DNA from 2 places in the Streptomyces sp. KM273126 genome. Region 2 is predicted to be linked to the other one. Evidence: predicted binding sites of a transcription regulator. Region 2 holds the regulator's gene; the other holds the start of a gene.

Region 1 (14,972 bases), 1.4 Mb from region 2:
ATGGTGGGAAAGCCGCGCGGCGGCCGGTACCGGCTGCTGGGCCGTGCGGCGGCCTGGGGAGGCCCGGGAGGGCGACGTGGCGGGCGCCGGCCACCATGGTGGGAAAGCCGCGCGGCAACCGGCGACTGGTCCGGCGACTGGTCCGGTGACCGGTCCGGCTACTGGGCCGTGTACTGGGCCGTCTACTGGGCTGTGCGTTGGCCGGGGAGGCCAGGGAGGCCGACCTGGATGCGGCAGCCTCGCTGGGACTCGGCCACGCCGATGCGGCCGCCGTGGAGGTCGACGGCCCAGCGGGCGATGGCGAGGCCCAGGCCGGTGCCGCCGTCGCTGCCGGGGCCGTGGGGGGAGCTGACGGCGCCCCGGTTGAAGCGTTCGAAGACACGGTGCCGTTCGGATTCGGGGATGCCCGGCCCCTCGTCCAGCACCTCCAGGTCCAGGGACTCGGGTGTGCTGCCGCGCCGCGCCTTCACCGTCACGCGGCCGTGCGGCGGGCTGTGCTTGACCGCGTTGTCGATCAGGTTGGCCACGACCTGGTGGATGCGCTCCGGGTCGGCGTGGGCCGTGAGCTCCGGAGGATGCACGTCCAGGTGCAGATGGACGTCCTTGCGTGTGTGCTTGCCGGAGTCCGAGGCGATGCCGCCGCGCGCGGAGGCGACCATGTTGGCCTCCTTGAGGACACCCGACAGGTACGGCCACACCTCGAAGCGGCGCGTACGGAGGGGGACGACACCGTTGTCCAGACGGGAGAGGTCCAGCAGGGTCTCCACCAGGCGGCCGAGGCGTTCCGTCTGCCTCAGGGCCGTGCGCATCGTTTCGGTGTCGGCGGCGGAGACGCCGTCCACCACGTTCTCCAGGACCGCGCGCAGGCCCGCGATGGGTGTGCGCAACTCGTGCGAGACGTTCGCCACGAGCTCCTTGCGCTGGCGGTCCTGGGCCTCCAGCTCGTCGGCCATGAGGTTGATCGTGTGGGCCAGGTCGCCCAGCTCGTCCCGCCGGCTGTCGTTCACCCGGCGCGTGTAGTCGCCGAGCGAGATGTGCCGGGCCACCGCGTTCATCTCGTCCAGCGGTGAGGTGAGGGAGTGCGCCACGAACTGCGTGATGAGAAGCGTGGCGATCATCGAGAACACCGTGATGAACCGCAGCTCGGTCTTGGTGTGCACCGCGATCATCGACAGACCCGTGGTGATCAGGACCGAAACGACGACGAGCGTCCCCAGTTTCGTCTTGACCGAGAACGGGCGAACCCTGCCCCAGGGCTCCTCATCCTTGCGTGACTCACCGAGACCGCTCATACCGCCATCAGCCCCCTACACACGACCATCGGCTCACCGGATGATCACCGAATCACGGGATCACCGGAATCACCGGCTCAGGGTGTCGGGGTCTCCAGCGCGTACCCCACACCGTGCACGGTGCGGATCCGCTCCGCCCCGATCTTCCGCCGCAGCGCCTTGATGTGGCTGTCCACGGTCCGCGTCCCGGACGCGTCCGCCCAGTCCCACACCTCGGCGAGCAGCTGCTCGCGCGAGAGTACGGCACGCGGGGTGTTCGCGAGGCACACCAGCAGGTCGAACTCGGTCGGCGTGAGGTGCACGTCCTCGCTGCGCACCCGCACCCGCCGCTGCGCGTGGTCGATCTCCAGTTCGCCGAGGCGCAGGATGCCCGAGCGCGGCGTCGAGGCGGCCAGCGCGGCGCGCTCCACCCGGCGCAGCAGGACGTGCACGCGCGCGGCCAGCTCCCGCATGGAGAAGGGCTTCGTCATGTAGTCGTCGGCGCCCACGCCGAGCCCGACCAGCATGTCCGTCTCGTCGTCCCGCGCGGTGAGCATCAGCACCGGAACCGGCCGCTGCGCCTGCACCCGCCGGCACACTTCCAGGCCGTCGAAGCCCGGCAGCATGATGTCGAGGATCAGCAGGTCGGGCTGCCAGGCCTCGGCGGTGTCGACAGCGGCCGGACCGTCGCCCGCGGTCTGCACGAGGAACCCTTCGGCACGCAGTCGGGTCGCGATGGCGTCGACGATCGTCGGGTCGTCCTCGACCACCAGCACCCGGCGCTGCGCGCCCGGCGTCGCCGCCGTGCCGTTGTGGGAGGTGTGTGTCTGCTCCATCGCCCGCCCCTGTATTGCTTTCCGGAATCCGTGGGGTGATCCCTTGACTGCGCATGACTGCGGTTGCCGCATGAATGATCGGCGCCAGAGGAGCAGCGTACGGGCAGTTACCGTGCCGCGGCTATCCAGGGCGGATCCCGAGGTGCACGACGTCCGGAACGCCTCGGGCAACCGGGATCTCTTCGGTACGCACCTGTCGGAAACCGGCATTCGCCAAGGTTTCCTCGAATTCCGCAGACGGCTGGGCCGACCACACCGCGAGTACCCCGCCCGGCCTCAACACCCTTGCACAGCTTGCGAGTCCGGGTGGTGAATACAGGCTGTCGTTGTCCTCGGTGACAGTCCAGTCGGGTCCGTTGTCGATGTCCAGGCACAGAGCGTCGTACGTGTCGGAGATCTCATTGACGAATTCGACGAGATCGGCTTCCGCGATCCGCGTACGGGGGTCCGCGAGCGCATCGGAGGACAGTTCGGCGAGCGGTCCGCGCCGGTGCCACTCGATGATGGCCGGCTCGCGTTCCACCACGGTGATGCGCCCCCACCGCGGGTTCGCCGCCGCGTGTGCGAGCGAGAACCCGACGCCCAGGCCGCCGATCAGCACGCTCGGGTCCGGCCGTTCGTCCAGGGCGTCGAGGGCCGCGTCGACGAGCAGCCGCTCCGAGCGCCCGTCGGACGTGTCCATCAGGAAGCACCCGTTCGCGATGATCTGGAGCAGCTCCCCGTGGCGTCGCAACACGACCTCGCCGTACGGACCCTCGCGGCGATCGATGACTTCCGGGATGTCGTACGAGGTGCTCATGGGCCCATCCTGGCAGTTCTCCGGGACGGCCCCGAGCGAATTACGGCGCCGGACCGTTCACGGCGAAAGGCGGACCCGCGCGGCTGCGCACCCACATGGCTGCGTGGCGGCGGTCATAGACAGCGCCGCCCGATATGTCCAAGGTGGAGGGAACGGAAGGAGCGCCTCACCGTGGACACGACCGTGGACCGGACCGCGACGGCGGCTGCGCCGACAGGCGAGCCGGCGGAGACCGGCGCGCGCGCCGGCGTGAGTGGTGGGGCGAGTGGCGAGGCCCTCCCGGACGGGATCCCGCAGCAGCGGGGAGCGACGACGGAGCCGACCCGACGGCCGGGCACCACGGCTACCTCGCAGCCTTGGCCGCCCTGGCGATCCTGGCAGTCCTCGCAGCCTTGGCAGTCCTGGCGGGCCTGGCACCCCTGGCGGCTGCTCCCCACCCCCACGGGCACCCCTTTCACGTTCTCGTACGTGACCGTCCTGCTGGTCACCTCGTTGATCGCCGATCACGCCGACCCGTCCCTCGTCCACGCCCTCCACCAGAGCTCCAGCACGGACGTGGCACACCTCGTGCAGAACCCGGTGCTGGCGCTGGTCGCGAGTGCGCTCTGGGTCGTGGGCGGTGTGATGTCGCCGTACGGGATCGGTTTCCTGCTGGCGCTGACCGCGCTGGAGCGCCGTGTCGGCGGCATGCGAACGGCAGGTGTGTTCCTGCTGGGCCATGTGGTCGCCACCCTGGGCACCGAGATCCCGGTCGGCCTCTCCGTCCTGGCCGGACACCTCCCCGAGAGCTCGCTCCACCGCCTCGACTACGGCATCAGCTTCGGCGTGGCGGCGAGCGTGGGTGCGTTGGCGGGGCTGCTGCCGTCGTGGTTCCGGTGGACGGTTCTGCTCGCGTTCGGCGGGGTGCTCGTCGCCGAACTGATCGAGTTCACGGACCCGCTGACGAACTGGGGCCATCTGCTGGCGCTCGTGATCGGAGTCGCGGCGTGGCCGCTGGTACGGCGCCCGGTACGGCGGCGGCCGGATACCGCCGTATAACGCCGGACGCCCCGGTCGAACCCCGGACGCCCCGGTCGAACCCCGGTCGCCCCGGACGCCCCGGACCCCGCGGGTCTTCGAAGCCGGGGGCTGATCACATTCACTCGCCCCACCCACCCTTCCGTCCCACCCTCCCAGGTCAGCCACCTGATCGCTCACAGCGAACGTTGCTCGGGGAACATTTGCAGGCTCATATGCATTGAGTCGGCATAGCTCAACTTGACTGCCTAGGGAGAGATCATGACGTCGACGTCCACACCGCTCACCCTGCCCGTGCTGCCGCTCGACGACGAGGTCGTGCTGCCGGGGATGGTGGTGCCGCTGGATCTGAACGACGCCGATGTACGGGCCGCGGTGGAGGCCGCGCAGGCCGCCGCGCGCTCGGAGCCGGGGAAGCCGAGAGTGCTGCTCGTGCCCCGCATCGACGGGACGTACGCCCGTACGGGTGTGCTCGGGACCGTCGAGCAGGTGGGACGGCTGGCCGACGGAGACCCCGGGGCGCTCATCCGCGGGCGCGGGCGCGTGAAGATCGGCGCCGGGACCACCGGGCCGGGTGCCGCGCTGTGGGTCGAGGGGACCCGGGTGGACGAAACCGTGCCCGAGCCGCTGCCCGGGCAGGTCGCCGAACTCGTGAAGGAGTACAAGGCGCTCGCCACCAGCTGGCTGAGGAAGCGCGGTGCCTGGCAGGTCGTGGACCGGGTGCAGCAGATCGACGACGTCTCCGCGCTCGCCGACAACTCCGGGTACTCGCCCTTCCTCTCCACCGATCAGAAGGTGGAACTGCTGGAGACGGCCGACCCCGTCGTCCGGCTGAAGCTCGCTACCGAGCAACTGCGTGAGCACCTCGCCGAGCAGGACGTCGCCGAGTCCATCGCCAAGGACGTGCAGGAAGGCGTCGACAAGCAGCAGCGCGAGTTCCTGCTGCGGCGCCAGCTCGAAGCCGTCCGCAAGGAACTGCGCGAGCTGAACGGCGAGAAGGACGGCGAGGAGTCCGACGACTACCGTGCGCGCGTCGAGGCCGCCGACCTCCCCGAGAAGGTGCGGGAGGCCGCGCTGAAGGAGGTCGACAAGCTGGAGCGGTCCAGTGACCAGTCACCGGAAGGGTCCTGGATCCGGACCTGGCTGGACACCGTGCTGGAGCTGCCCTGGAACGAGCGGACCGAGGACGAGTACGACATCCGGGGCGCCAGGGCCGTGCTGGACGCCGAGCACTCCGGGCTCGACGACGTGAAGGAGCGCATCACCGAGTACCTCGCGGTGCGCAAGCGGCGCTCCGACCGGGGACTGGGTGTCGTCGGCGGACGGCGCGGCGGTGCCGTGCTCGCACTCGTAGGCCCGCCCGGTGTCGGCAAGACCAGCCTCGGCGAGTCCGTGGCGCACGCCATGGGGCGGAAGTTCGTGCGCGTCGCGCTCGGCGGTGTGCGGGACGAGGCCGAGATCCGCGGCCACCGGCGGACCTACGTGGGCGCCCTGCCCGGCCGTGTCGTCCGTGCCATCAAGGAAGCCGGGTCCATGAACCCGGTCGTGCTGCTCGACGAGATCGACAAGGTCGGCTCCGACTTCCGGGGCGACCCCGCCGCCGCGCTGCTCGAAGTCCTCGACCCGGCGCAGAACCACACCTTCCGGGACCACTACCTGGAGGTGGAGCTGGACCTGTCGGACGTCGTCTTCCTGGCCACCGCGAACGTGCTGGAGGCCATCCCGGAGGCGCTGCTCGACCGTATGGAGCTGGTCCGGCTCGACGGGTACACCGAGGACGAGAAGGTCGTCATCGCCCGGGACCACCTGCTGCCGCGGCAGTTGGAGCGGGCCGGGCTGGCGAGCGATGAAGTCACCCTGGACGAGGGCGCGTTGCGCAAGCTCGCCGGTGAGTACACGCGCGAGGCCGGCGTACGGAACCTGGAGCGGTCCATCGCCCGGCTGCTGCGCAAGGTCGCGGCCCAGCACGAACTCGGTGAGCGGGAGCTGCCGTTCACGGTCACCGAGGAGGACCTGCGCGGGCTGATCGGGCGGCCGCACCACGTGCCCGAGTCGGCCCAGGACCCGGCGGAGCGGCGCACGGCCGTGCCCGGGGTCGCGACCGGTCTCGCCGTGACCGGCGCGGGCGGCGACGTGCTGTACGTGGAGGCGTCACTGGCCGACCCGGAGACGGGCGCGGCCGGACTGACCCTCACCGGTCAGCTCGGGGACGTCATGAAGGAGTCCGCGCAGATCGCACTCAGCTTCCTCCGTTCGCACGGCGCCGAACTGGAGCTGCCCGTGGGCGACCTCAAGGACCGGGGTGCGCACATCCACTTCCCGGCGGGGGCCGTGCCCAAGGACGGTCCGAGCGCGGGCGTCACCATGACGACGGCGCTTGCCTCGCTGCTGTCCGGCCGGCTGGTCCGTACGGATGTGGCGATGACCGGCGAGGTCTCGCTGACCGGCCGGGTCCTGCCCATCGGCGGCGTCAAGCAGAAGCTGCTCGCCGCGCACCGGGCCGGGGTCACCACGGTGATCATCCCGAAGCGCAACGAGCCCGACCTGGACGACGTGCCCTCCGAGGTCCTGGACAAGCTCGACGTCCACGCCGTCACGGACGTCCGTCAGGTCCTCGAACTGGCCCTCTCCCCGGCGGAGGTGAAGCTCCCGGCCGCAGCCTGACCCGGACCGGTCCCGACGGTCCCGGTCGCTCGGAGCGGCTCCGGCCGGTTCCGGTCGCGCTGTGAGGGACGCGACCGGTGAAGGAGGCCCGGGTTCCCGGAAGGGACCCGGGCCTTCCGTACGCCCATGGGGAGTCCTGCGGCCCATGGGGGAGTCCGTGCGCCGAGCACGGAACGCCGCTGCCTGACGGAGCTGCGGCAGTGACGCCGCTCCCCCACCTGAAGGAGGGGGGCTTCCAACCCGAGGGTTGCGGTCCAGCCCCAATCGATCCCTTGCGGGACGATGAGGAAAATACCTGAGGCCAGGTAACGCGAGACGGGATCAGGAGCGCTGACGTGCACGAGGGCGGAAACGGTGAGGGGCATCGGGTCGAATCCGGCGTGCCCCAGGCAGGCATGGACCACGCCTTCCTGGAGCTGGAGCGCGAACTGACCGTCTTCCTGCGGCGCGCCCGCGCCAAGTCCGGCGAGATGGCCCGTGCCGTCCACCCCGATCTGGAGTCCGCCGCGTACGGGCTGCTGGCCCGTCTGGACGAGACGGGCCCGCTGCGTGCCACGGACCTCGCCGCCTACATCGGCGTCGGCAAGGCCACGATGTCCCGCCAGCTCCGCGCCCTGGAACACCTCGGTCTCGTGGCCCGCGAACCCGACCCCGCCGACGGCCGCGCCTGGCTCGTCCACCTCACGGACGAGGGCCGGTCCCGGTTCCGCCAGGTACGCGACGCGCGGCGGGAGCGGTACGTACGGCAGATGACCGGCTGGGACCGTGAGGAGGTCGCCGAACTCGCCCGTCTGCTCCATCACCTGAACCAGACCAGCGAAAGCTGACGGGGGTTCCCCGCCGGTGACCCCCGTCGGGGGACCGGTCACAACTCGGCGTACACCACCGTCGCGTCGTCGTGCCGTTTGCTCCGCCCCAGGTACGTCCGCTCGGTGTCGGCCGCCTCCAGGGCCCGTACCCGCTCCACCAGCGCCCCCGCCCCCTCCTTCCGTACGACGGAGAGCAGTTCGGTCCAGTCGCCCTCGTGGAACTTCTCCACCCAGCGGGTGGCGCCGTCCGTCAGGGCGGCGAGGCTGTGGACCGAGGAGCGGGGGAGCGTCCCGGTCACGGCGCGGGACGCGACCGACGGGTCGGCCGCGGCGGTGAAGAAGCCGCCCTCCCTGTTCCGCAGCGTGGCGTCGGTGAGCGCGACCGAGGTGAGAGTGGCGCGCGGAACGCGGGACAGACGGTCGTCGAGGACCGGCGTCACCGCGCCGTCCGGGGCCGTGAGCAGGAGCGCCGAGTCCGACAGCACCAGGTACTCGACGGTGTCGGCGGACCAGCGGGCGAGGACCACTGTGGCCTGCGGGGTACGCGGGTGAGAAAGGTCACAGGTTTGATCGTGGGACGCGGCGGTACGAGAGATGGCCTGCGCGAGAACTTCGGACAACGCCCAATGCCGTTCTGAAACGGACAGTTCGGTCAGGGCGCCGCCGAGGCGGGAGGAGAACCAGGCGACCGAATGTCGACAGCCGTATTCACCCCGCGGCGGCGTCACGCCGTCCAGGACGACCAGCGAACCGCCCTGTCCCGAAGCGGGAAGCGCGACCGCGGCGAAGTCCTCGTTGGGGCGGGCCGGGTCACCGGGCTCCGAGACGAGTTCCGTACGCATTCGGCCAGTCTGCACGAGCCCTTCACGAGGGCCACGAAAGGCTGGCATTGGTTGCCGGACTCCCTTGACGCGGCAGGTCAGGCGCCGGTTTTGGCGTGGAATGATCGGGTCCGGTGGAGCGTGGTGGCGAATACTGTCAAAGGCCGCCGTCCACGTCCAATGGGCCCGCCGTGCAGGTGCCTCGCGTACGCCAGTGGAACTTGCCCGCCAACTCCCGTCCGGGGTTCACTCCTTCGGGTGGTGGGTCTGATGATGCGGGATCACCGTCCACCGGCACTGGGAGGGTCGGGAGCCGTACCGGGAAGACGCACAGGTTGACGGAACGTCACCCGGGCCCATAGGGGAATAACGAGTCAGGAATGCGAGCACCGGTGCAGAAGAAGCGGCCTCGGCGCACAGGCAAGCAGACGGCCTCCAAGGCCGCTCCGAACCCGGGCGGGCAGACGGGGGACGAGCCCGCGGTCGGCACCGGACGCCGGGCGCACGTCCGCAACCGGCTCATCGGCGCCGTCGCCGTGGTCGCCGCCGCCATCGCCGGCGCCGGCACGCCCTCGATTCTCGCCGCGTCCGGTCAGCTGAACGACGCGCAGAACCTGGTGACGCTCGCCGAGCAGACCCAGCACGCGCTCACCCTCGCCCATGCCCTGGCCGACGAGCGGGACGAGGTCACCGCGTACGTCGCCGCCGGGCGCCCCGAGTCCCGGGCCCCCAGCGAGGAGCGCAGCGCCCGCGTCGACCGGCGGGTCGATGAGCTCAAGGCCGATCCGCCCGCGGGTCTCGGCGGGGATCTGAACGAGATCGCCTCCGTCCGGCGAGCGGCGCTCACCGGCAAGAGCACCGCTCTCGAAGCCCACGAGGCCTACTCCGCGACCATCGCCGACCTGCACGCCCTCGCCGAGGAGCTGGCCGAGAAGCTGCCGCCCCGCGCGGGCGGCGGCTCGCACGCGCTCGCCGATCTCGACACCGCCGTCCAGCAGTCGGCCGCCGCCCGCGGACTGCTGCTCGCCGCGCTGAGCGTGCCGAGGTCCACGCAGACGATCATCGACCCGGTGACCGGGCTGCCGACCACGCCCCCCGGCTCGGCCGCGGACAAGAAGCAGCGCGACGAGCTCACCGCCGCCGCCCAGCTGGCCCGCGTCCGCTCCGACGCGGCCCTCGCCGACTTCCGCGAAACGGCACCCGCGAGCGCCCGCACCTCCTACGACTCCACGGTCACCGGCCCCGAGGTCACCTCCGCCGACGGCCACCTCAACCGGCTCACCGACCAGCCCACGCTGACCAACTCCGAGCTGAGCACCAGCACAACGAAGCTGAACGCGGCGCTGTCCGCCCGCGTCGAGCTGATGCGCGGCGTCGAGGCCTCCCTCAACGACCAGCGCACCAAGGACCTCGCCCAGCTCCGCGACGACGACGTCACCGCGCTGGAGATCCGTATCGCGGTCCTCGGCGCCCTCATCCTCGTCGCCATCGGTATCGCCACCGCCATGGCCCGCACCCTCACCCGCCCGCTGGCCGTGCTGCGCATCGGCTCGGCCCGCGTCGCCGCCGACCCGGCGGCCGAGGAACCGGTCAAGTTCACCGGCCGCAACGACGAGTTCGCCCAGGTCGTCCGCTCCGTCAACGCGCTCCACGCGCACGCCCTCGCGCTCCACGAGCGGCTCTCGCCGCTGGAGGGCGACCGCAAGCACCTCATCGGCCAGCGCCAGACGATGGCCGACGAACGCGACCGGCTGCGCGCCGAACTCGCCGACGCCTCCGGCCACCTGGAGCAGGTCCGGCACAGCATCCACGGCACCTTCGTCAACCTCGCGCTGCGCACCCTCGGCCTCGTCGAGCGGCAGCTCGCCGTCATCGAGGGCATGGAGGAGCGCGAGCAGGACCCCGACCGGCTCGCCACGCTCTTCAAGCTCGACCACTTCGCGACCGTCATGCGCCGCCACAGCGAGAACCTCCTCGTCCTCGCCGGCGCCGAGCACGGCCAGCAGCACGCGAGCCCGGTCCCGCTCGTCGACGTCGTCCGGGCCGCCGTCAGCGAGATCGAGCGCTACGACCGCGTCCGCATCGCCGCTCTGCCGCCGCACGAGCACATCGCCGGGTTCGCCGCCGACGACCTCAGTCATCTGATCGCCGAACTCCTGGAGAACGCCACCTCGGCCACCCCGCCGGAGCTGTCCGTCGAGATCTCCGCCTGGCTGCTGGAGAGCGGCGAGGTCATGCTCTCCGTGCAGGACGACGGCCTCGGCATCACGGCCGACCGGCTGGAGCGGCTCAACACCCGCCTCAAGAAGTTCGACCCGGAAGAGCCGTACGACCAGGAGGACGGCGACGGGCTCGGGCTCGGCCTGTACGTGGTGGCCCGCCTCGCGCACCGGCACGGTATCCGCGTCCGGCTGCGCGAGCAGAAGGAGGGCGGCATCGCGGCCGTCGTGGTCGTCCCGAAGCCGGTGCTGGCCACCACGTCCACGGCCGCCGCCACGCCGGGGCCGACGGCCGGCGCCACCTCCCTGCCGGGTGCCGACGCCGAGGCCAACTCCAATGTCCTGCCCGGCCGTTCGGCCGTCGTCGTCCACGAGCCGGACGGCGACAACGACCCGCTGATCGAAGCGGCCGAGCGCGTACTGAGGGACCGCGAGACCGCCGAGGACACCGGCCGGGACGAACCCGTACAGGACGAGCCCGTACAGGACGAGCCCGTACGGGGCGACGACGCCGTACGGGCGGACGAACCCGCCGAGGCCGAACCGGCGCCCGAGACGGTCTCCGAGACCACGATGGAGCTGTTCGCCCCGGTACCGCCGACGGACCCGGACCCCGCGCCCACCACCGACCCGTACGCCATCGGGCCCGATGCGCACGAGCGTGCCGCCGACGAGGGAGGAGCGGCGCACCCGGAGGAGGACCCCCACACCTCCGCCACCGCGCAGAGCGAGGCCCCGAGGCTCACCGACAAGGGCCTTCCCAAGCGCACGCCCAGGATCACCGCGCCCACGGCGGCCCCCAGGCCCCGCGCCGGGGGCGTGAACGCCGAGGAACTGCGCCGCCGGCTGGGAGGGTTCCACCAGGGGGCCAAGGACGGCCACCGCGACGTCGCGGCGGAGATCGCCGAGAAGACCGAGAAGACGGGGGAGACCAAGGCGCCCGCGGGGCGACGGCACGACGAGCACGACGCAGTCGACACATCGGGGGGCACATCCGAGGAGGCAAGCAGTTGACCGGCCCCAGTAAGTTCGGACTGAGCAACGAAGCCCGCAACCTGCACTGGCTGCTCACCAACCTCGTCGAGGAGGTGCCGGGCCTGCTGTCGGTCGCGGTGGTCTCCTCCGACGGCCTGCTCCTGCTCTCCTCCGACCCCGGGAGGAACGCCGAGGCACGGGAGGCGGACACCGCTGGATCCGCCGGCCCCCGGGGATCGTCCGCCGACCTGGCCACCATCATCTCCGGCATCGGCAGCCTCACCATCGGCGCCGCCAAGCTGATGGACTACGGCAGGGTCAAACAGACGATGGTCGCGATGGCCGAGGGCAGCCTCTTCGTCATGTCGATCAGCGACGGCTCGCTGCTCGGTGTGCACGGCTCCCCGGACTGCGACATGAGCGTGGTCGCGTACCACATGGCGCTCTTCGTCGGCCGCGCCGGACACGTCCTGACCCCCGAACTCCGCAGTGAACTACGAAAGTCACTGGAGACGGAGACGGCCGGGAGCGCGCGGTGAGCGATTCGAAGGCGTCGATGCCCGAACAGCGTGCCTCCGCCGGGCGGGACATGCCCGAGCCGAGCACCAGGACGAAGCTTCCGGTCCGCGGCGGGGACCGCAAACCCGCCCGGGTCCGGCCGTACTCCCTCACCGGCGGCCGCACCCGCTTCGGCCATGTCCTGCTCGTCGAGACGTTCGTCGTGAGCAGTCCCGCCGCTCTCGAAGCCCCCGATGAGCGACCGGAATTGACGAATGGCTCACTCAGCACCAAGCTGATGCCCGAGCTGCGGGCCATCGTCGAGCTCTGCCGCCGCATGCGAACGGTGGCGGAGATCGCCGCGCTGCTGAGAATGCCGCTCGGTGTGGTCCGTGTCCTCCTCAGCGATCTCGCGGACCAGGGAAAGATCCGTGTGTACGGAACAGGGCACGGACCGGGCCAGCCGGACCGCGCCCTGCTGGAAAGGGTGCTGAGTGGACTCCGTCGCCTCTGACGCCTCCTCCCCGGGCGTCACCCCCGCTGCCGCGTCCGTCGGCGGCACCGACGCCTTGGTCGGCGTCACCCGAGACCCCGCCGTGCGGGGTGTCACGCACAATCCTGTCTCTCCTCGTGGCTCCCGGGGGCTCGTCCCGGCCGTCGAGCCCGAAGAAGAGCTGAAACCCTGGCAGAAGGACGTCACCCGCGCCCCCATCGCGACGAAGATCGTGATCGCGGGCGGATTCGGCGTCGGCAAGACCACGCTCGTCGGCGCCGTCTCGGAGATCACGCCCCTCCAGACGGAGGCGCTGATGACCGAGGCCAGCGTGGGCACCGACGACCTGACGTCCACCCCGGAAAAGGCCACCACCACGGTGGCCATGGACTACGGCCGCATCACGCTCGACGACGACTTGGTGCTCTACCTGTTCGGCACGCCCGGCCAGCAGCGGTTCTGGTTCATGTGGGACGACCTGGCGCGCGGCGCGATCGGCGCGGTCGTCCTCGCCGACACCCGCCGTCTGACCGACTGCTTCGCCGCCCTCGACTACTTCGAGAGCTGCGATGTGCCGTACGTCGTCGCGGTCAACCACTTCGACGGCAGCGAGCAGTTCGAACCCGACGACGTGCGTGAGGCCCTCACCGTCCCCGCACACGTACCTGTCATGATCATGGACGCGCGGGACCGGCTGTCGGTGACCGAGACCCTGCTGGCGCTGTGCGCCCACGCGATATCCGTTCTGCCCGACTAGCACGACCAGGAGAGACAGCCCCCGCATGCGGAAGATACTCGTCGTCGGAGCCGGCCAGTCCGGACTCCAGCTCGCCCTCGGGCTTCAGTCCCACGGGTACGAGGTCACCCTGATGTCCAACCGGACGGCGGACGAGATCCGCACCGGGCGGGTCATGTCGACACAGTGCATGTTCCACACGGCACTGCAGCACGAGCGCGATCTCAAACTGAACTTCTGGGAGTCCCAGGCCCCGAAGATCGAAGGGCTCGGCGTCTCCGTCGCCGGACCGGAGTCGGAGCGCGTGATCGACTGGGTGGGCAGGCTCGACGGGTACGCCCAGTCCGTGGACCAGCGGGTGAAGATGGCCGGCTGGATGGACACCTTCGCGCAGCGCGGCGGCCAGCTGGTCATCCACGGCGCCGCGGTCTCCGACCTCGACTACTTCTCCCGCCTCTACGACCTCGTCCTCGTCTCGGCCGGCAAGGGCGAGCTGGTGTCGATGTTCGGCCGCGACGCCTCCCGCTCGACCTTCACCGAGCCGCAGCGCGCCCTCGCCGTCGCGTACGTCCACGGTCTGGCCCCGCGCCCCGAGCACCCGGACTACCACGCGGTCCGCTGCAACCTCGTCCCCGGCGTCGGCGAACTCTTCGTCATGCCGACCCTCACCACCTCCGGTCCCGCCGACATCCTGTTCTGGGAGGGCATACCCGGCGGCCCGCTCGACGCCTTCGACGGCATCAAGGACCCGGCGAAGCACCTCTCCCTGACCCTGGATCTCATGGAGCGGTTCACGCCCTGGGAGCACGCACGGACCGCCGAGGTCGAACTGACCGACGCGGGCGGCACGCTGAGCGGCCGCTACACCCCCACCGTGCGCAACCCCGTCGCCCACCTCCCCGGCGGCGGCCTGGCCCTGGGCGTGGCCGACGTGGTCGTCGCGAACGACCCGATCACGGGCCAGGGCTCCAACTCGGCGTCGAAGTGCGCGGCCGCCTACCTGGACGCGATCCTGGAGCACGGTGAGAAGGAGTTCGACGAAACCTGGATGCGGTCGGCCTTCGACCGCTACTGGGCCACGGGCCGGCACGTCACCAAGTGGACGAACGCCATGCTCGGCGTGCCGCCGGAGCACGTCCTCAACCTGATCGGCGCCGCGGGCGCCCTGCCCTCGGTGGCGAACCGTTTCGCCAATGGCTTCGACGACCCGGCCGACTTCGAGCACTTCTTCTACGACCCGGCGAAGACCGAGGCCTATCTCGCCTCCGTCACCGGCGCCACTGTCGACGCGTAACCCTCGTCGGACCCGTCCGACGCCCCGTCGGGGAGCTCCGGCGGCGTGTACCGCGCCAGGGGCTCCCCGAGGGGGTCGGGCCGCACGGCCCCCAGCACCGGGTTCGCAGCGATGGGCGACACCTTGACCCGCGACCCGGGCCGCGGCGCCTGCACGACCAGACCGTTCCCCAGGTAGAGGGCGACGTGCGTGGCCTCCGGGAAGTACACGACGAGATCCCCGGGCCGCAGCCGCTCCATGGGCACCCGTTCGAGCTCGGCCCACTGCTCCTGACTGGTCCGGGGGATCGGCAGCCCCGCGTGCGCCCAGGCCTGAGAGGTGAGCCCCGAGCAGTCGTACGACTCGGGCCCCTCGGCTCCCCACTCGTACGGTTTGCCGAGCTGCTCGACGGCGTACCTCAGCGCCCGCTCACCCTCCTCGGTCGGCGGCCGTACGCTGCTCAGCGCCCCCGAGGCCACGAACTCCTTCTGCGCCCCGGCCTCCTTCTCCCGCTCCAACGCGCTGATGTCGCCGAGCTGTTGGGACGTGAGGGAGGCGAGC
Region 2 (14,972 bases):
AGGTTGTTGGGTCGTTGGGGCGTGCCTTACTGGGAGACAGCGGTCAGCCCGCAAGGACGTCGCCGAAGTACGTCAGACCGGACGCCGAGCCCGCCCGCTCTCGGGTCAGCCGCTCCCGGTCAGCCGCTCCCCGCCAGGAACTCCGCCGTGGAGAAGGTGACCTGCGGCTTGGTGGCCACCAGTCCGTTCTTCCGGCCCGGGTACACCGCGACCGTGTCCTTCGTTTCGCCCCGGTAGGTGCGTACGGCCAGGTCGGCCAGACCGTCCCCGGTGAGGTCGGCTACCGCCAGGACGCGGGTCGTGCCCGTCGCGGGTGGCTTCACGGTGACGACGGTGGAGGTGGACAGTCCGCTCGTACGGCCCCGGAGGATTCTCAGCTCCGAGCCGCTGGAGACGAGTTCGTCGAAGCCGTCGCCGTCGAAGTCGCCCGCGTCGAGGACCGTGCCGGGCACGTCGAGCGTGGTGCGCACGGTGGCGGCTTGGGCAGCGGTCAGGTCGTATCGCAGTGACGTTCCGCCCTGGGAGCCGATCGCGGCGTCGAGCGCGGCCTTGGTCCGGCCGAAGCGGCCGAAGGCGACGTCGGCGCCCGCGGGGAGGGCGAAGCCGGTGCGGGCGGGGCCGTTCGGGCCGCCGTACACGACGCTCGACGGGGACGCTTCGCCGTCCTCGCGGACCAGCAGGTCGTCGTAGCCGTCGCGGTTGACGTCGACCGCGGGGCCGGTGGGGACGTTGCCGGGCGCGGCGAGTGGCTGCCCGGCCGCGCGCGGGGCGCCCTGGCGGGTGAACGGGCCGCGCAGATAAGTGAGTTGGCTTTCCGAGGCGTGCAGGACGAGGTCGTTCGCGCCGTCCCCGTCGAAGTCGCCGCACACCGGCTGGTCGGGCCAGTCGTTGCCGGCGCGGGCCCGCGCGGGGACGGTGAGCTTGACCGCCTTGCCGGTCAGGCCGCCCGGCGAGCCGAAGAGGATCTGGAGCGGGACAGGTGGCCGGCCCTGCCCGTCGTACGGCGGGTCGGTGGAGACGACGAGGTCGGTGAAGCCGTCCCCGTCCAGATCGCAGCTCTCCTCGGCGTCGAAGACGGCCGGGAGCCGGCCCTTCGTGGCGGCGGCCTGCTTGGCCGGGGAGAGCAACTGCCGTGCACCCGGCCGCAGTCCGCCCTCCGTGCCGTACACGATCCCGATGCCCGCGTCGTCCTCGTGGCTCTGCCGCTTGACCAGGTCGTTCAGGACCAGGTCACGGTGACCGTCGCCGTTGAAGTCGTCGGCGACCTTGCTGCCGTCCCCGCGCGGCACGGGCACCCGCGCGTGCGCCTTCGCCACGGGGACCGGGCCCGGCTTCTTCGCCGAGCCGTCGTCGTCGCTGTTCCGGCTGGAGCCGCAGGCGGTGAGGAGAGCGCAGGCGGCTGTCAGGGCCGCCGTCACACGCATACCAGTTCTTCGCCCGCGCCCTCGCCCGTGCACCGTCCACCTCATCCGCACCGATGACAACAACCGAGCCATCATGCACATGCCCGAGCGGTGCGGTAAGGGCTGGGTGCGCCATGTTCCTGCCATGACGGCCGCGTCGTCAGTTGGGTCAGGCTGCTCAGACTGGTCAGAGAGAGCGGGACACCCCGACGTCGGCCGGTGTGAAGTGGGCAGTCCGGTCCGGAGCCAGCCCGTTGTCCGTGCCGTACACGACGAGGAACATCCCCTTGCGCTTCTCGTACAGCGGCAGGAACAGGACCGCGTCGTCGTGGTCGTCGCCGTTCACGTCGAGGAGAGGTGGGTCGGCGGTGAAGTCGTTCCACTCGTACGGGTTGCGGGTGCCCGGCAGGCCCTCGGTCGTGGAGTCCATGCTGGTCGCCCCGTCGATCGGGGCGGGGCTCCCGTCGGAGGTGCCCGGGACGAGGGTGAGCCGGCCGTCGTGGTTGCGGAAGTTCGGCGCGCTGATCAGCAGGTCGGGGCGGCCGTCGCCGGTCATGTCGCCCACCGCGGCCCGGGCGCCGAAGCTGTTGCCGAGGTCCGACGCCACGGTGGCCGTGTCCCGCCCGGTGCCGAGGCCGGCTCGCGCACCGTAGAGCACGCGCACGGCGCCGTCGCCGCTGCTGATGGTGTTCCACAGCAGCAGGTCGGCCAAGCCGTCTGCGTCGGCGTCGCCCACGTCGGTCGCCCCGTCGAAGGCGCTCCACAGCTTCGGGTCGGAGAGGGCGGCCTCCAGCGCGGGGGCGGCCGGGAGGCCTCCGTCGGCCGCGCCCTCACGCGTCTCCAACGGGTGGCAGGGCCTCGTCGGCTCCTCCTCGTAGTCTCCGCACTGGTAGTGCAGGAGCACCTCGGCGTGGCCGTCCCCGTCGAAGTCGCCCGTCGTGGCATGGCCTGGGGTGGCCCAGCCGTCCTGGCCCAGATCGAGGGGCACCGTGCGGGCGGGGGCGCCCTCACGGCCGAAGGGGCCCAGGAGCATGCGGCCGCCGGTGGCGTCCCGGACCTCGGGATAGTCGGGCCTCTTCTTGAAGCCCGCGTCGAGGAGGTCGGTCCTGCCGTCCCCGTCGAAGTCGGCGACGGCCAGCAGGCGGGTGTCCTTCGGTACGGCCAGGTCCTCCGGGGCGGACAGCCCGCGCGGCCCGCCCCACCACACGCGGGCAGCACTCGCCCCGGTGTCCGACTTCCCCTCGATGAGGTCCGTGTGGCCGTCGCCGTCGAGGTCGGCGCGGAACAACCAGCCGCCCTCGATGTCGGTGTAGCGCTGTGACCACTCCGGGCGCAGGCCCTTCGCCGATCCGTACACGATGACGAGGTGGGTGGCGGACCACTGGCCCTTGGAGTAGGCGCGGACATAGCCCGCGTAGTCGTCGTATCCGTCCCCGTTGAAGTCGCCGGTGTCGAGGTCCTTCGGGGAGGACGCGGGTGTGCCGGCGGCCGGCCGTGCGGTGGTGCGCCAATCGGTGGCCTTCGGGGAGGACGCGGGTGTGCCGGCGGGGGGTCGTGCGGTGGTGCGCCGGTCGGTGCCCGTGCCCGTACCCGGGGCGTCCGCCGTGCAGGCCGTCGCGGCCAGCAGGAGGCCGGCCGTGAGGAGGGCGGTGACGCGCCGGCGCGTCAGGTGTGCGGGTGCTGTTTGGGCGCCTCGCGGCACTTTTGCCCGTGTCGGTCGTGCCGCCTTCATCGCCGTCATACGTACGAGAACACGCCACCTCTCCGACCAGTGGGGGGAGATGGCGTGTTCCGTTATGCGTTCGTGTGCGGGCCTTTACTGTTATGGGCCCCATCGCGGCGACTCAACCGCGGTTACTTCACCGGCTGCGGCTCCGGCTCGCTCTCCGCGTCGGCCGCGCCCGCCGGGGGCTCGTCGTCGTCCGTGGCCGGGGTCCTGACGGAGTCGAGGAGCAGCTGGGCCACGTCCACGACCTGGATGGACTCCTTCGCCTTGCCGTCGTTCTTCTTGCCGTTGACCGAGTCGGTCAGCATGACGAGGCAGAAGGGGCAGGCGGTGGAGACGATGTCCGGGTTGAGGGAGAGAGCCTCGTCGACGCGCTCGTTGTTGATGCGCTTGCCGATCCGCTCCTCCATCCACATCCGCGCACCACCGGCGCCGCAGCAGAAGCCGCGCTCCTTGTGACGGTGCATCTCCTCGTTGCGCAGGCCCGGGACCTTGCCGATGATCTCGCGCGGGGGTGTGTAGATCTTGTTGTGGCGGCCCAGGTAGCACGGGTCGTGGTAGGTGATGATGCCCTCGACCGGGGTCACCGGGACCAGCTTGCCCTCGTCGACGAGGTGCTGGAGCAGCTGGGTGTGGTGGATGACCTCGTAGTCGCCGCCGAGCTGCGGGTACTCGTTGCCGAGCGTGTTGAGGCAGTGCGGGCAGGTGGCGACGATCTTCTTGGCGGACTTGGGCTTCTTCGTGGACTCGTCTTCATCGTCCTCGCCGAACGCCATGTTGAGGGCCGCGACGTTCTCCATGCCGAGCTCCTGGAACAACGGCTCGTTGCCCAGTCGCCGCGCCGAGTCACCGGTGCACTTCTCGTCGCCGCCCATGATCGCGAACTTGACGCCCGCGATGTGGAGGAGTTCCGCGAACGCCTTCGTCGTCTTCTTGGCGCGGTCTTCGAGGGCGCCGGCGCAGCCGACCCAGTAGAGGTAGTCGACCTCGGTCAGGTCCTCGATGTCCTTGCCGACGACCGGGATCTCGAAGTCGACCTCCTTGGTCCACTCCAGGCGCTGCTTCTTGGCCAGGCCCCAGGGGTTGCCCTTCTTCTCCAGGTTCTTGAGCATCGTGCCCGCCTCGGACGGGAAGGCGGACTCGATCATCACCTGGTAGCGGCGCATGTCGACGATGTGGTCGACGTGCTCGATGTCGACGGGGCACTGCTCGACGCAGGCGCCGCAGGTGGTGCAGGACCACAGGACGTCGGGGTCGATGACGCCGTTCTCTTCCAGGGTGCCGATCAGCGGGCGTTCGGCCTCGGCCAGGGCCGCGGCGGGCACGTCCTTCAGCTGCTCCTCGCTCGCCTTCTCCTCACCCTCCATGGTCTTGCCGCCGCCGGCGAGGAGGTAGGGGGCCTTGGCGTGCGCGTGGTCGCGCAGCGACATGATCAGCAGCTTGGGGGAGAGCGGCTTGCCGGTGTTCCAGGCCGGGCACTGCGACTGGCAGCGACCGCACTCGGTGCACGTGGAGAAGTCCAGCAGGCCCTTCCAGGAGAACTGCTCCACCTGGCTGACACCGAAGATGTCGTCCTCGCCGGGGTCGGTGAGGTCGATCGTCTTTCCGCCGGAGGTCATGGGGAGGAGGGCGCCGAGGGAGGTCCCGCCGGTGGCGTTGCGCTTGAACCAGATGTTCGGGAAAGCGAGGAAGCGGTGCCAGGCGACACCCATGTCGGTCTTCAGCGAGACGGTGATCATCCAGACGAAGGACGTCCCGATCTTGATCATCGCGGTGAGGTAGACCAGGTTCTGCAGCGTGCCGGTGCCGAGCCCCTCGAACGCGGCGACGAGCGGGTACGAGGCGAAGTAGGCGGCCTCGTAGTGGGCCACGCCTGCGAGGGCTCCCTCCAGGCCACGCAGGGTCATGATGGCGAGCCCGATGATGAGGATGACCGACTCGACGAAGTAGGCCTGACCGGTGTTGGAGCCGGCGAAGCGCGACTTGCGGCCCGCGCGTCCGGGGCGGGACAGCTGCCGGATGACGATGAGGGTCAGAATCCCCAGCGTGGTCATCGTGCCGATGAACTCGACGAACATCTCGTACGGCAGCCAGTGCCCGATGAGGGGCAGGACCCAGTCGGCCTTGAAGAGCTGCCCGAAGGCGTTGACCAGGGTCAGTACGAGGGAGAAGAAGCCGACGGCGACAAACCAGTGGGCGACGCCGACGACCGCCCAGCGGTTCATGCGGGTGTGGCCGAGGAACTCCCTCGCCACCGTGAGGGTGCGGCTCTTCCAGTCGTCGGTGCGCGTACCGGCGGGGACGTCCTGGCCGAGCCGTACGAACCGGTAGATCTGCGCGATGGCACGGCCGAACAGCGCCACGCCGACCACGGCGAGTACCAGCGACACGATGATCGCGGCGAGTTGCATTTGGGGGCTCCTCGGGCCTGCGAGGGTTTCTTCGAGGCGGACGTCGTCGTAAGCCTCGGAGCTCATTACTAAGCGGTAACTTATGCAGTCCGTCTGAGACTACCCACTTCTTGTGCCGCACTGTAGTCAGCGGGGTGGTGATCTGCGTCGCTGAGGGGCGCCTGGGGGGGATGTCGGGTGTCGGGTGTTGGTGTCGGGTGGGGTTCTGGGGTGTGTGCCGGGGTGTGCACCTTGGCGCCTTGGTGCGCGTACCCGTTCATCCCATAGTGGTGCATATTGGGTAGCCTGCGGCTGGAGTGGTATGGGCCGCTCGCTGCACGGGTGGTTTTCTCGCCCCCGCCGCCCCTACCCGTCCCATCCCTTCCCTGGGGCTGCCGCCCCCAGGCCCCCGCATCGGCCTGAACGGCCTCGTCCTCAAGCGCCGGACGGGCTGAAAAATCCAGCCCCGCCCGCACAATCCAGCCCCTCCGGCGTTTGAGGAGCGGGGGTCCGGGGGCCGGCCCCCGAAGCGGGGTCCGGGGCGGCGCCCCGAAGAGGAGGGCGGGGTGCCGTCCCGGAGTCGGGGGTCTGAGGGGGCGCTGCCCCCTCGGCGGGGTCAAGGGGCGGCGCCCCTGGGGACGGGACGGGTAGGGGCGGCGGGGGCGAGGGAAATTGCGGTGTCACCCGCGAGGGCGCCCCGCCGTTAATCACTCAGCGGGGGAAACCGACAGGTCGGAGCCCCATTGCGCGTAAGGAACGGATAAGAGTTGAGTCGGGGTGGCTCAGGTCTGTTGACCCAGCGGCAGGCGTCATGCATGCTTGAGTCCGTTCCACTCAAGTCAGCTGGAGGAATTGAAATGGCACGTGCGGTCGGCATCGACCTGGGCACGACTAACTCCGTCGTCAGCGTTCTGGAGGGCGGCGAGCCCACCGTCATCACCAACGCCGAGGGCGCCAGGACCACGCCGTCCGTCGTCGCCTTCGCCAAGAACGGTGAGGTGCTCGTCGGCGAGGTCGCCAAGCGCCAGGCGGTCACGAACGTGGACCGGACCATCCGCTCGGTGAAGCGTCACATGGGCACGGACTGGAAGATCGAGCTCGACGGGAAGCACTTCAACCCGCAGCAGATGAGCGCCTTCATCCTGCAGAAGCTCAAGCGGGACGCCGAGGCCTACCTGGGCGAGAAGGTCGCGGACGCGGTCATCACGGTCCCGGCGTACTTCAACGACTCCGAGCGTCAGGCGACGAAGGAGGCGGGTGAGATCGCGGGCCTCAACGTCCTGCGCATCGTCAACGAGCCCACCGCCGCCGCCCTCGCCTACGGCCTCGACAAGGACGACCAGACGATCCTCGTCTTCGACCTCGGTGGCGGCACCTTCGACGTGTCGCTCCTGGAGATCGGTGACGGCGTCGTCGAGGTGAAGGCCACCAACGGTGACAACCACCTCGGTGGTGACGACTGGGACCAGCGCGTCGTCGACTACCTGGTGCAGCAGTTCCGGGCCGGCCACGGCGTGGACCTCGCCAAGGACAAGATGGCCCTCCAGCGCCTCCGCGAGGCCGCTGAGAAGGCCAAGATCGAGCTGTCCTCCTCCAGCGAGACCTCGATCAACCTGCCGTACATCACGGCCTCCGCCGAGGGCCCCCTGCACCTCGACGAGAAGCTCACCCGCGCCCAGTTCCAGCAGCTCACCGCCGATCTGCTGGAGCGCTGCAAGACGCCGTTCCACAACGTCATCAAGGACGCGGGCATCCAGCTCTCCGAGATCGACCACGTCGTTCTCGTCGGTGGTTCGACCCGTATGCCCGCCGTCGCCGAGCTCGTCAAGGAGCTGACCGGCGGCAAGGAGGCCAACAAGGGTGTGAACCCGGACGAGGTCGTCGCCATCGGCGCCTCGCTCCAGGCCGGTGTGCTCAAGGGCGAGGTCAAGGACGTTCTGCTCCTCGACGTGACGCCGCTGTCCCTCGGTATCGAGACCAAGGGCGGCATCATGACCAAGCTCATCGAGCGGAACACGACGATCCCGACCAAGCGGTCCGAGATCTTCACCACCGCCGAGGACAACCAGCCCTCCGTGCAGATCCAGGTCTACCAGGGCGAGCGCGAGATCGCGGCGTACAACAAGAAGCTCGGGATGTTCGAGCTGACCGGTCTGCCCCCGGCCCCGCGCGGCGTGCCGCAGATCGAGGTGTCCTTCGACATCGACGCCAACGGCATCATGCACGTCACGGCGAAGGACCTCGGCACCGGCAAGGAGCAGAAGATGACCGTCACCGGCGGCTCCTCGCTGCCGAAGGACGAGGTCGACCGCATGCGCCAGGAGGCCGAGCAGTACGCGGAGGAGGACCACCGCCGCCGCGAGGCCGCCGAGACCCGCAACCAGGGCGAGCAGCTCGTCTACCAGACCGAGAAGTTCCTCAAGGACAACGAGGACAAGGTCCCGGGTGACGTCAAGACCGAGGTCGAGGCCTCCGTCGAGGAGCTGAAGACCGCGCTCAAGGGCGAGGACACCACCGAGATCCGTACGGCCACCGAGAAGGTCGCCGCCGTCTCCCAGAAGCTGGGCCAGGCCCTGTACGCCGACGCTCAGGCGGCTCAGGCCGCGGGCGAGGCCGGTGGCGCCGCCGGTGCCGGAGCCGGCGCGGGTCAGGCCAAGGCCGCTGACGACGACGTCGTCGACGCCGAGATCGTTGACGAGCCGCGTGACCGCAAGGACGGTGCCGCGTGACGGAGGAGACCCCGGGCTTCGACGAGCAGCCGCAGGCCGCGTCGCCGCAGCAGCCCGACGTCCCCTCCGGCGCGACCCCCGACGACGCCGAGTCGAAGGCCGCCCCCCAGGAAGGGGCGGCCCCGACCGGGGACGCAGGCGCACAGGCGGCGCTGGTGGCCCAGCTCGACCAGGTCCGTACCGCGCTCGGTGAGCGCACCGCGGACCTCCAGCGGCTCCAGGCCGAGTACCAGAACTACCGCCGCCGCGTCGAGCGCGACCGGATCACGGTCAGGGAGATCGCCATCGCGAACCTCCTGACCGAGCTCCTGCCCGTGCTCGACGACATCGGCCGCGCCCGGGACCACGGCGAACTCGTCGGCGGATTCAAGTCCGTCGCCGAGTCGCTGGAGACGGTCGCGGCGAAGATGGGTCTGCAGCAGTTCGGCAAGGAGGGCGAGCCCTTCGACCCGACGATCCACGAGGCCCTGATGCACTCGTACGCACCGGACGTCACGGAGACGACGTGCGTGGCGATTCTGCAGCCCGGGTATCGCTTCGGCGAGCGCACCATCCGTCCCGCGCGGGTGGCCGTGGCCGAACCGCAGCCCGGCGCCCAGACCGTCAAGGCGGACTCATCGGATTCCGCGGAGACGGCCGACGACAAGGAGAGCGGTGGCCCGGACGAGGGCTGAGCTTGAACCAACCAGGAAGGAGGGGCGTCGAGGATGAGCACCAAGGACTTCATCGAGAAGGACTTCTACAAGGTCCTCGGCGTCCCCAAGGACGCCACCGAGGCCGAGATCAAGAAGGCGTACCGGAAGCTCGCCCGCGAGTACCACCCGGACGCCAACAAGGGCAACGCCAAGGCCGAGGAGCGCTTCAAGGAGATCTCCGAGGCGAACGACGTCCTGGGTGACCCCAAGAAGCGCAAGGAGTACGACGACGCGCGGGCGCTGTTCGGCAACGGTGGCTTCCGTCCTGGCCCCGGCGCCGGCGGCGGCTCGTTCAACTTCGACCTGGGCGACCTCTTCGGAGGCGGCGCGCAGGGCGGGGGCGGGCAGGGAGCGGGCGGCTTCGGCGGCGGGATCGGAGACGTCTTCGGCGGGCTGTTCAACCGCGGCGGCACGGGCGCGGGCACGCGTACGCAGCCGCGGCGCGGCCAGGACATCGACACCGAGGTCACGCTGAGCTTCACCGAGGCGGTGGACGGCGCGACCGTTCCCCTCCGTATGACCTCGCAGTCGCCCTGCCGGGCCTGCTCGGGCACCGGCGACAAGAACGGCACACCGCGTGTGTGCCCGACCTGTGTCGGCACCGGCCAGGTGGCGCGGGGTTCGGGCGGCGGCTTCTCGCTGACCGACCCCTGCCCGGACTGCAAGGGCCGCGGGCTCATCGCCGAGCACCCCTGCCCGGACTGCCAGGGCAGCGGCCGGGCGAAGTCGTCCCGGACGATGCAGGTGCGCATACCGGCCGGTGTCACGGACGGTCAGCGCATCCGGCTCCGCGGCAAGGGCGGGCCCGGCGAGCGGGGCGGCCCGGCCGGCGACCTGTACGTCACGGTGCACGTCGAGGCCCACCCGGTGTTCGGCCGCAAGGGCGACAACCTGACGGTGACGGTGCCGGTGACGTATCCGGAGGCGGCGCTGGGCGGCGAGATCCGTGTCCCCACGCTGGGCGGACCTCCGGTCACCCTGAAGCTGCCGCCGGGCACGCCCAACGGACGCACCATGCGCGCCCGCGGCAAGGGCGCGGTCCGCAAGGACGGCACCCGTGGGGACCTTCTGGTCACGGTCGAGGTGAGTGTCCCGAAGGACGTATTGGGGAAGGCTCGTGACGCGCTTGAGGCGTATCGCGCAGCCACCGCGGGCGAGGACCCGCGGGCGGAGCTGTTCCAGGCCGCGAAGGGAGCTTGAGGGTGATGGACGGCCGTCGGCGTAATCCGTATGAACTGACCGAGGAGACCCCGGTCTACGTCATCTCGGTGGCGGCCCAGCTCTCCGGCCTGCACCCGCAGACCCTGCGCCAGTACGACCGTCTGGGCCTGGTCTCGCCGGACCGCACGGCCGGCCGGGGCCGTCGCTACTCGGCCCGTGACATCGAACTGCTCCGCCAGGTGCAGCAGTTGTCGCAGGACGAGGGCATCAACCTCGCCGGCATCAAGCGCATCATCGAGCTGGAGAACCAGGTCGCCGCGCTCCAGTCCCGCGTCGCGGAGCTGGAGACGGCCCTGGACGGCGCGGCGGCGGCCATGCGGCAGCGCGAGGCCGCGGTGCACGCCTCGTACCGCCGCGACCTGGTCCCGTACCAGGAGGTCCAGCAGACGAGCGCACTGGTGGTGTGGCGCCCGAAGAGGCAGCAGTCCTCGGACTGACGTACTTCGCCGACTACGCGCGGGGCCCGGAGGTTCGGCGGTTCAGCCGAACCTCCGGGCCCCTTCGCGAACTCGGACCCGGCCTCGGTGTCCTGGCCCGGACACCAGCCGCGAAGTCCCTTTCCCCCTCAGCCCAGTCGGGCCAGCAGATTCTCGGCCTGCTCGGCAAAGGGTGCGAGCCCGCTGGCGGCAGCACGCCGCAGACAGGGGAGTGCGGCATCGGACTCTCCCTTGCCGTGCAGGATCTCCCCCACCCGGTAGCCGGCTTCGCCCACCAGCTCCCCGTCGTCCGTGCCCTCCAGGGTGCGCTGATACCAGCGCGCTGCCTCGTCCCAGTCTTCCAGCCAGTAGTGCAGTTCACCGATGTGGGCGGCGAACAGCGGCCCGTCCTCGTGGTCGGACTCGGCTATCGGCCCGTAGTGCTCCAGCAGTTCCGGCAGATTGCGTTCCTGCTTGGCGACGAGACCGAGGTTGAGGACGGCTTTGTGGGACATCTCCTTGTTCCCCTTCGCCAGGGCACGCAGCCACCACTCGCGTGCCGCGACGTTGTCGCCGCCCCGGTGCGCCTCTGCTCCCACCGTGACGGCAGCGCCCGCCGCGTACTTCCCCTTCCCCTCGGCCACCTTCTCCAGCAGCGCCAGTCCGAGCCTCGCGTCGCCCTGTTCCAGCATCCAGTGGCCGTAGAGGAAGGCGGCGTACAGCGCAGGGCCCACGCCGGGGGTCTTGGTGAGTGCGCGGACCAGCCGCAGGAACGCCTCGTCGCACGTCTGCGCCACTGCTTGGTCCACAGCTCGCGCCGCGTGGTGAGCGTCCACTTCGGTGAGGAGCCGGCCGAGCAGGCGGACGGCGCGGGCGGCCGTCTTCTCGTCGTGCTCGAACCGGACCGTGAGCATCGCGGCACGGGCCCAGGCCGCGAACGCCGCCGTCCGGTCGCCCTGCGCGTGCGCCAGCTCGGCCTGTCGTTGCGCGGCCATGGCGGCGTTGTCGAAGCGTTCGAAACCCGCCTCGGCCTGTGTGAGGGCCTCCTGGGCCCTTTCCGTCTCGCCCAGTTTGCGCAAGGAGAGGCCGAGCCGGTAAGCGGAATGTGCGCGGGTGTCCTCGTCGGCGCCCGCGACCGTCGCGCCGCGCTCGAACCACCGCGCGGCCTTCGCGAAGTCGTCGCGCCGCGCCGCATCGATGCCGACGCGTCGGAAACCATCCGACGCCACCTTCGGATGGACGGCTTCTGCCGCCGTCGCCAGCGCGATGACCGCCGCCTCGTCGCCCCTGTCGTACAGCACTGTCAGCAGCTGTTCCGCCGCGTCCCCGGTACTGGCGGAGGCCGCGAAGCCGGTGCGCCGGACGACACGGCGGTATCCCTCGACCGCACGGCCGGTGGCAACCGCCAGCTGCAGCACCTGCGCCATCGCCGGCCTTCCCTCTCGTTCACGCCACCAGGTCATGGAGAGGTCGACGAGGAGGGCGGCGGCATTGCCGAGGTTCTCGCCGTGCTGATCACCGGGGGCGTCCGGCCCGGCGCTCTCGGCGAGCGAGGACAGGGCGGCCCCGGCGGCCTCGAAGTCGCCGGCGAACAGGTGGCCGGCGACCTCGACGACGGCCTGCCCGTAGTTCTCGGCGAGTACGGCGCGGGCACCGTCCCGCTCACCCCTGGCGAAGAGACGGTTGGCGGCTTCCACCGGGGACTCGGCACCGGAGAGCCGCCGCGCCTCCGCGACCACGCCGAGGTCACGCGCCTCGTCACCCTTGCTGATGGCCCGGGCGAACGCCGCCTGCGCCTCCTCGTCTCTGCCGAGTCGCCGCAGCAGGAGGCCCAGCCGCAGCGCGGCCCGGGAACGGTAACGCGTCCCGTACCGCTCGTGGTTCTTGCTCCGCTCGGCCCGCTGGTACAGGGTGCTGGCGCTCTCGTACTCGCCCTGGGCCGCATGCAGATCGCCCAGATAGAGCAGGGCCTTGCCGTGCAGCTGCCGGTCAGGCCCGTCCGCCACACGCCGGTACGCCTCCGCGGCTCCCTCGGCGTCACCCCGCTCCTGGCGCAGCCATCCCAGGGTGAAGCACGCGTCCAGGTCGTCGTCGTCCTCAGCGAATTCGGCGCACCGTTCCTCCCATTCCTCCCACGCCTTGCCGCTGTCGGCCTGCAGGCCGTCCGAGTCACCGGCGTAGCTGGTGGTGCCCCAGCTCTGGCCGACGCGCAGCGACTCCATCCAGCGGGCATCGGTGACATGGACGTCGTAGTCGCCCTGGGCAAGCTGCTCCTCGTCCTGCCAGCCGCCCTCGCGCTCGTAGTAGAACATCGCCAGCCGCTCGAAATCCTCATCGCTGACCGGGTGGTTGCGCACAGCCACCCGGTCGACGCCCGCGACGAAGCGGTGGGTGTTGCTCTCCACCCACCCCTCGTTCAGGAACTCATCGAGGGTGACGACGTCCGTCAGCGGACCGTAGCGGTGCGGGGTGAAGTCCTCCGCGGCTTCCCACAACACCCGGAAGAAGAAGCTCGAGTCGCCGGGCAACAGCTCGCCGGTGCCCCAGGAGGGCTCGTAGTAGACGACGAAGACGCGAAAGCGAACGCGCCGCTGCTCATGGTCGAGGTCGAGGACGCGCACACCGAAGAGATCGGTGGACATGGGGGGCCTCCAGGAGAAACGCACAGGGGAACCAGCCCGGACGGTGGGAACCGCGCGGTGAGGAGGCTCACGGTATGGGTGCCCACTGACAACGCATCGTCTTCGCTCGACCAGCTCAGCGAGGGGTCCGGGACCAGGTTCGGCGGCGAAAGTGCGACACGTCTGCGGAAAGTGTTGCACTCTTGCGGGTCAGTGGTCGGGTCGGGGCCGTGCTGCTCCGGCGTTCAGGCCCCTTGGAAGCGGCGCTTGGCCGTCCGGTCCTTCACGTGGCGCAGGAGCGCGGCGAGGCCCTGCGGGGCGGTGGCCAGGATGGTGTGGGGGGTGTCGCTCTCGCGGAGGTGGATGGTTCCGTCGGGGCCGGTGGCGACGTATACGCACTCGCCCTGCGGGCCGCCGCTGAACGTCGATTTCTGCCATATGAGTTCAGGCATCAGGGCCTCCTCAAAGGGTGTAGAGCAGATGCTGGATGAGGGCCAGCGAGTCCTTCACGGAGTGTGCTTCCGGGGCCAACGATACGTCGACGGGGGCGAGGGCGTACTCGGCGAGGCTCTCGAACAGCGCCCCGTACTGGGTCAGGCTGTCGCGGTCGCCCAAGTACTGGAAACCCGAGGGTTGTTCGAGCACCACGGTGCCAAGCTCGGGAACGCTGGGAATGACATGCACGAAGTTGCCGGTGAGGGCCGCGTGGGCCCGAGAGGCGAACGAGTAGACCTGGATCGTCACGTTGGGTAGTCGCGCCAGTTCGATGAGTCGGAGCAACTGACCGCGGAGCACTTGGGTCCCCCCGAACCGCATGTGCAGTGCGGATTCGTGGATCACGGCATGCACGGACGGAGGGTTCTCGCGGGTCAGGACGCTCTGCCTCTCCATCCGGAACTTCAGCGTGTCCTCGATGTTCTCGAAGCCCAGCTTCGGGCTTGTGAAAAGAGCTCGGGCGTAGTCGGCTGTCTGAAACAGGCCCGGGATGAGCAGTGATTGGTGCATCCGCAGCACCGCGGCGCCCGCCTCCAACTCCGCCATGCTCAACGGTCCTTGCTCCATGGGCCCCTTGTGGACCGTCCACCATCCCTTGCCGGTCGCCTCGCTCATGGCGACTAGCGCCTCGACATACGTCTCATCTTTGCATCCGTAGAGGCGACACAGCTCGCGGAGTCGTTCGGTGAGGATCGTGGTCTTCGCGGTCTCGATCTGACTCAGCTGGGCCCGGCCCATTCCGATCCGCTCAGCAGCTTCACCCGCGCTCAATCCTGCTCGTTCGCGCAGTTGTTTGAGCTCGTAGCCAAGTCGCCGCTGGCGTTCGCTGATCGTGGTGCGCAGTCCCACAGGTCACTCCTCGTCCGGTCGCCCAAAGTCTCTCCGGATCGGGGGAGTTCGTCCACCGATCCGAGTGACCAGCTTGAAAATTGTAAACCTCTATCTCTACTGTGAGTGTGGATTCAGTCACGCATTGAAACCATCCAACTCCCCCTGCTCATAAGCCGACAGAGCACCCGCACCCGCACGGGCGTCGCCATCGCCGGGCAGTGACCCCTCACCCTCGTCCACCGACAGGAGCCCCCATGGACCCAGCCCGCCGCGCCGCCCACCGCACCGCCCAACTCACCCACGAATACAGCCTCTTCGCCCCCGGCGACGCCACCGCACCCCGCGTATGCCGGGACTTCGTACGCGCCGTCCTCTTCACCCACGACCGGGAGCCCTTCGTCATGCCCGCCGCCCTGTGCACCTCGGAACTCGTCACGAACGTCCA

The links. Region 2 encodes HspR, which represses chaperone genes until heat shock. Its sites were predicted from a motif close to TTGAGNNNNNNNNNCTCAA; they were not measured.
Region 1: the regulator HspR is predicted to act here: its motif matches at 4,144-4,162, upstream of lon (endopeptidase La).

Annotation. Positions count from the first base shown of each region.
Region 1 covers NZ_SJXB02000001.1:3,789,192-3,804,163, forward strand. Annotated here, with positions in the region: gene E0500_RS16395 (HAMP domain-containing sensor histidine kinase) at 183-1,292, opposite strand; gene E0500_RS16400 (response regulator transcription factor) at 1,370-2,107, opposite strand; gene E0500_RS16405 (spermidine synthase) at 2,229-2,906, opposite strand; gene E0500_RS16410 (rhomboid-like protein) at 3,078-3,944, shown strand; gene lon (endopeptidase La) at 4,185-6,587, shown strand; gene E0500_RS16420 (MarR family winged helix-turn-helix transcriptional regulator) at 6,923-7,414, shown strand; gene E0500_RS16425 (protein phosphatase 2C domain-containing protein) at 7,453-8,238, opposite strand; gene E0500_RS16430 (nitrate- and nitrite sensing domain-containing protein) at 8,598-11,450, shown strand; gene E0500_RS16435 (roadblock/LC7 domain-containing protein) at 11,447-11,950, shown strand; gene E0500_RS16440 (DUF742 domain-containing protein) at 12,001-12,423, shown strand; gene E0500_RS16445 (ATP/GTP-binding protein) at 12,584-13,159, shown strand; gene E0500_RS16450 (styrene monooxygenase/indole monooxygenase family protein) at 13,185-14,432, shown strand; gene E0500_RS16455 (C40 family peptidase) at 14,393-14,972, opposite strand, start outside.
Region 2 covers NZ_SJXB02000001.1:2,428,147-2,443,118, forward strand. Annotated here, with positions in the region: gene E0500_RS10430 (VCBS repeat-containing protein) at 120-1,424, opposite strand; gene E0500_RS10435 (VCBS repeat-containing protein) at 1,591-3,144, opposite strand; gene E0500_RS10440 ((Fe-S)-binding protein) at 3,258-5,540, opposite strand; gene dnaK (molecular chaperone DnaK) at 6,377-8,248, shown strand; gene grpE (nucleotide exchange factor GrpE) at 8,245-8,922, shown strand; gene dnaJ (molecular chaperone DnaJ) at 8,956-10,143, shown strand; gene E0500_RS10460 (heat shock protein transcriptional repressor HspR) at 10,149-10,601, shown strand; gene E0500_RS10465 (tetratricopeptide repeat protein) at 10,730-13,222, opposite strand; gene E0500_RS10470 (DUF397 domain-containing protein) at 13,447-13,653, opposite strand; gene E0500_RS10475 (helix-turn-helix transcriptional regulator) at 13,664-14,545, opposite strand; gene E0500_RS10480 (ATP-binding protein) at 14,782-14,972, shown strand, end outside.